2 regions of the Thermasporomyces composti genome follow, and region 2 is predicted to be linked to the other one. Evidence: predicted binding sites of a transcription regulator. Region 2 holds the regulator's gene; the other holds the start of a gene.
The links. Region 2 encodes LexA, which represses DNA repair genes until DNA is damaged. Its sites were predicted from a motif close to TCGAACANNTGTTCGA; they were not measured.

Region 1: the regulator LexA is predicted to act here: its motif matches at 1,905-1,920, upstream of DFJ64_RS00955 (SAV_6107 family HEPN domain-containing protein).

Annotation. Positions count from the first base shown of each region.
Region 1 covers NZ_QTUC01000001.1:220,290-223,177, forward strand. Annotated here, with positions in the region: gene DFJ64_RS00950 (methyltransferase domain-containing protein) at 95-802, opposite strand; gene DFJ64_RS00955 (SAV_6107 family HEPN domain-containing protein) at 1,122-1,643, opposite strand; gene DFJ64_RS00965 (phytoene desaturase family protein) at 2,522-2,888, shown strand, end outside.
Region 2 covers NZ_QTUC01000001.1:460,225-463,112, forward strand. Annotated here, with positions in the region: gene nrdR (transcriptional regulator NrdR) at 1-293, opposite strand, end outside; gene DFJ64_RS02035 (hypothetical protein) at 652-891, opposite strand; gene DFJ64_RS02040 (hypothetical protein) at 908-1,342, opposite strand; gene lexA (transcriptional repressor LexA) at 1,622-2,359, shown strand; gene DFJ64_RS02050 (coenzyme F420-0:L-glutamate ligase) at 2,400-2,888, shown strand, end outside.

The sequences.
Region 1 (2,888 bases), 240 kb from region 2:
ACCCCGCGGCCGCCCGAATCGTCACGCACGTCCTAACCCCGTCACTTCGCGGCCACGCTGGTCCTCTCGATGGGTCTGACGCGGCCGCCGTCGGTCAGAGCCGCCGAGCCAGCACGTGAAGCTGGGTCGCGAGAGCGCGGAAGGTGGGATCCTCGCTCGCCAAGGACTCCAGCTGTAACAACTCGTCGACACCGCCAGGATCGTCCGCGCATCGGCTCGGGACGAGGTCGGTGACCACGCGGACCCCGTGCTCGGCGAGCACCACCAGGCCGGCGTCTTCGACCGCTCGGCGCAGCTGTTCAGCGGTGAACCGCCGGGGCACCGGATCGCTCACACCCCAGCGGCCAGCCGGGTCGGTCAGCGCCGTCCGAGCCTCGGCGATGTGACCGCCGAGCAGCTTGGTGAGAACCAGGCCGTAGCGATTGGCGACGACGACACTCAGCGCACCACCCGGCCTCAAGACACCCGCCAACGCACGAAGAGCGACACCGGGATCGTCGACCACCTCCAAGACGCTGTGGCAGAGCACGAGGTCGGCAGTCGTCTGGAGGACGTCCGGAAGGTCGGCGGCGTCGCCCTGCACAGCTCGAACACGGTCGGTGACACCCGCCTCCTCCGCACGCCGTTCCAAGGCCGCGAGGGAGTCCGGACTGGGGTCCACGACTGTCACGCGGTGGCCCAATCGGGCGATCGGTACGGCGAGATTGCCCGTGCCGCCACCGGCGTCGACGACGTCGAGGACGGATCGGGCCGCGACCTCCACCTGCTCTTCCAGGGCAGCTCGTACCAGGCGCCAGATCACTTCAGCACGGACCGATCGGCGGTGGCCGGCAGCACTGCCTGGCGACTCGCCCCACGGATGGTCAACGGTGTCAGGGGTGTGTGGGCCTCGCTGGGCCACGGGCGGAGCCTCCTCGACGGTGTGAACAGCTCGCCCCAACCCTACGGCGCAGCGGGGTCACTCGGACCACGGAAGGTCGTATTCGACGTCGTCCGCGTCCGACGTCGAACGCATCCGACGATGCCATGGTCAGACCAGATCGGCCTTCCGACCGGTTCACACGTCCGAGCCAGCCTGCGCGCCCGGGTCAGGTCGCTCCAGGGGAGGCAGGCCTTCGCTCCTACGCGGCAGCGCCCGGTCGTCGCGACGGCGTGGGATCCGCAGCGGCCGCCGTCGCCGGTCCACCGGTCGGTCCAGTGCGCGGCTGGTCGACAACACCCGATCCCTGTGGGAGCACCGGTCGATGCGGGACGTCGAGCAATTGCTCCACCACGACCAAGAACCGCTCCGCGTCGCGAAGCAGATCGTCCGCCTCGCGATCGGTCACACGACCGAGGCCTGCCTCCAGGGCCGCTCGCTTGTCGGCACCGGCGGCGAAGAAGGCCGCCCACTCGCTGAGTTCCGGCGCCACCCGGGCGAGGAGCGTCCAGGCGCTGGTCGGGCGGCGACGACCAGCCGGACGCGCGCGGCTGGCGAGCACGGCGGCAGCGATCCGCAACGCGGCGACGTGAGCGGCGACGTACCGATCCGCGGCGGAGTCCGCCAGCATCGCCTCGGTGAGCGAGGCGCGAGCTCGGTCGAGTGAGGTGAAGACGCTCGGTCCCAACGGCGCCTTGTATCGACTCGTGGCGCGTGTCGACATGACGACTCCTCCTGGTCAGACAGCGTCCGTCCGAGGGACTCCTACGGCCTGGCTGCGCCTCCCCCTCGTTTCGCTTCGCGCGTCCCGATCCGTCCACGTGTCAGCCGCCGTGCGTGCGTGACCGAAGGCTGCTGGGGTCTGGGCGGAACGCTTCCCCTGCCCTGCACACTCCGCCCAGACCCAGCCAGGCCCGAGCTCGCCACGATGGTGGCGGCTGGGCCCTCACCCGGCGGAGACGAGGCACCGCACCACCGGCGTTGCTCGAACATACGTTCGAACGATGGGCACTGTATCCGGCCACCGCCGAGGGCGTCAACACCGGAACGAGCAACCGGACACGACGCGCGGAGTTCGCAACCGGCAAGGGCCGGGTCCCGGCTGCTGGAGACGCCCAGACGATGCCGGGTCGAGACCCAGTGCCAGGTCGAGATGCCGTCGGTACGGGCCGTCATGAGGCGAGTGTGACAGCGAGCACCGACAACGCCTCAGCTCACGGAGTGGAGAAGACCACGGCGAAGACCGGTGGGAGACGCGGAGGAGAAGACGTGGAGGAGAAGAAGAGGACGACGAAGGAAGCGAGCGAGAGAAGCGACCGGACGCGCCTCGCGCGTCTCGGGTGAGCCCCACCCCCGTCGGGGCCCACCCGAGACGGTGCCTTCCTCTTGCCTGGAATCTTCCCGGCCGGAACGGCCGGCATCATCCGAAGCCGTACTCAATCCGGACTAGGTACCCGGACGAGGTCCCAGCCTGGGTACGCAGCCGGGGTCTGGGCACGACGCCTCAGGGGTGTCCACCCAGACGGAAACGGCAGGGCGAGCCGTGACCAGCGGGACCGGCCAGTCAGGCGGAACGTGGGCGCGCACTAGGCTCCCCTGGCTGTGGCACGCGTCGTCGTGGTCGGAGGAGGGCTCGGCGGGCTCGCCGTCGCCGCTCGGCTCGCGAAGAACGGACACCAGGTCACGCTGGTGGAGCGCGCCACCCGGCTGGGTGGCCAGATCACGCGCCGGACAGGTGTCGGCCCAGCCGAGGGCTTCCAGTGGGACGCGGGGCCCGCGGAGATGACGTTGCCGACCACCATCCGCGACCTGTTCCGCAAGTCCGGACGGCCACTGGAGAGAGTCCTCGACCTCCACCTGGTGACCGACCCTCGACGCCACGTGTTCTCGGACGGCACGGTCCTCGACCTGCCCACCCAGAGCCGGGCCGACCAACGACGCGCGCTCTCCGAGACGCTGGGCGCGGCGA
Region 2 (2,888 bases):
GCCGACCCGCTCGCCCTGATCTCTTCTTCGACCCGTTGACCGAGCCGGGCGAGGGCGTCCTCGCTGACCGGCCGGCCCTTGCACGCCTTCCGGACGCCGGCGATCACCTTCTCGCGGCTGAACGGCTCGGTGACGCCCGAGCGCTTCACCACCGCGAGGGTGACCTGCTCGACAGTCGTGAACCGCCGCTCGCACTCCGGACACTGACGGCGGCGTCGGATGGCTGTGCCGTCGTCGGTCGTACGGCTGTCGACAACCCGACTGTCGGGGAACCGGCAGAAGGGACAGTGCATGGAGCGGGCCTTCCCACAAGCTTCGACGTCACGGTGGCAGCGCCGTGCAGCCGCAAGCGCCTCCACCACCGGCCCGCGGCCAGGTCTCCCGAGCACGCCACGTAGCGACCCCACGGAGATTCCGTGACCGCGAAAGCACAACTTGTGGAGGACTTACAGCTGTGTAACTACCAGATGTTGGGGTCAACGCTACGTCGGCGACGGGCGGCACGCAAGCGTGGACAGGCGCGTCGACTCGGGCGATTCGGCGTCATGCCTGGTCAGCTCGCACAAGCTCACCGCATGACACGAATGCCCTCGGCGTGTCGCGCTGACACCTGCCGTCCGCCACGAGCAGGAGCCGCGTTCGGGGGAGGCGTCAGGTGTCGACACGCTCGCCTGGCCGGGCGTCAGCGAGCGCGGCCGTACCGCTCGCGAACGCCTTCCCGCTGCCGACCAGCAGCTTTCGGACCAACCGGGCCATGCCCAAGGTCCGGCCCCACACCGCGTCACCGAGCAAGGCGACACGGCCTCGCCACGCCGTCGGTACACGGACTCGGCTGATCGAGGCGGAGCACAGCTCCTCGACGTCGCGCAAGCCCTCGAGCAGCGTGGGCACGTGCCGTCACGCCCGCCTAGTCGACGACCACGGCGAGGCCGCACAACACCGTCCCGACCAGCACGAGGCTGAGGACCGGACCGCCGAGCATCGACAACGCGAGGGTGGCCGCCACGGTCACCACAGTGACGGCCAACCGACCCCGGCGGGTCAGCCGGACACCGGCACGATCACGATCACGGCGCCGACGCACCATGGGGTCACCCGGAGCGAACCCTCGGCAGCTCGGAACCCTGGCGGGTCGAGGTCGCCGGCGCCTCCGCGTCTTGGCGAGCGTGCGCCCTGGCGGTGAGCGAAACGTGGTGCTCGCTCCGACGAGATGTGTCACCTCTGGCCGGTACGTCCCGGAGTCCGCGGTCCCTGGCGAGCGGTTCGCTGCCGCGCGTGGCCGCTCGACCCCGACGCGCCGAGCGCGGTAGTCCTCCAGGTAGATGACCGGTGCACTGCTCATTCGACACCCTCCACGGACGAGCGGAGTCGCGAGCCACGTCGAACGGTTGTTCGATGGACCGCTCCATGAGTTCTACACCAGACCGCCGACACACGCCACCGGTCGTCGAACCTCCGTTCGATGCCACGCCCAGTCTGTGGCAAGATCGTCTTCGCTCGCGACGACACGCGGTCGAACACGCGTTTGGACGTGGATGACCAAAGGCTTACGCTCGTGTGCGAGGCGCTCCCGGCGGAGCGTGGACCCACCGGCCCTGCCCACGACAAGGAGATCGCCGTCATGTCGAGGCGGAAGAATGGCGACCGCACCACCTCCACCGCGGGTGCTCGGGAACTCTCGGACGGCCCGCCCGACGCAGCGGGTCTCACGCCCCGGCAGCGGCGGATCCTCGAGGTCATCCGCGAGACGGTCCAGCAGCGCGGCTATCCGCCCGCCATGCGGGAGATCGGCGAGCTCGTGGGCCTGACCTCCTCCTCGTCGGTGGCACACCAGCTGCGGGTCTTGGAGAACAAGGGGTTCATCCGTCGTGACCCCAACCGGCCGCGAGCACTGGAGGTGTTGGTGTCACCGCCGGAACGGCGGTCGGTCTCGAGCGTCACCGTCACCGCCATCGACGAGACCGGCAGCGGCGACGCCCATCCCACGCCCGCGCTCGTCCCGGTGGTCGGCCGCATCGCCGCGGGCGGCCCGATCCTCGCCGAGGAGTCCATCGAGGACGTCATGCCCCTGCCCCGCCAACTCGTCGGCGAGGGCGAGCTGTTCATGCTCAAGGTCAAGGGCGACTCGATGGTGGAGGCCGCGATCTGTGACGGCGACTGGGTCGTCGTCCGCAAGCAGCCCACGGCCGAGTCCGGGGAGATCGTCTCCGCGATGATCGACGGTGAGGCGACCGTCAAGACCTACCGTTACCGCGACGGCAAAGTGTGGCTCGTCCCGCACAACCCAGCTTACGAACCCATCCCTGGAGACAACGCGGTCATCCTCGGTAAGGTCGTCGCCGTTCTACGTCGTGTCTGACCCGACGCGAGACCACGAAGCGACGACGACCAGGAGCGGGATGGTCAACCTCACGGCACATACCTCGTCGACGTCCGGAGACGAGCCCGAGTCGAGCGACGGCGCCCTGGCGCGCGGCCGTGACGACGTTCCCCCACCGAAGGCCCCATTGGCGCCCAACGAGGGCAAGAGCCTCATGGTGGAGGTGGAAGGAGCCTACTGGGCGCGGGTTCCCATCCGTACCGACTTGTTCCGCCGGGGCGACGACCTCGTCGACAAGGTGGCCGCCTACGTGACCAAGACGGTCGCGCTCATGGCGTCCGACGCCTCGTTCACGGGCGCTTTCCTCGAGCCGTGGTACGTCGTGGTGAGCGAGAAGATCGTCGCGATCAGCCAGGGACGGTCCTACTTCACCTGGGAGATCAACCCCGGTCGAGCCGCCCGGCTGCTTTCCAAGATGGTCCGGCGGACCCCGTACGGCATCGGGCTCGGGAGCCCGTGGACGATGCAGCTCGCCATCAACGAGGCCGGCCTGCCGCGTATCCTCCTC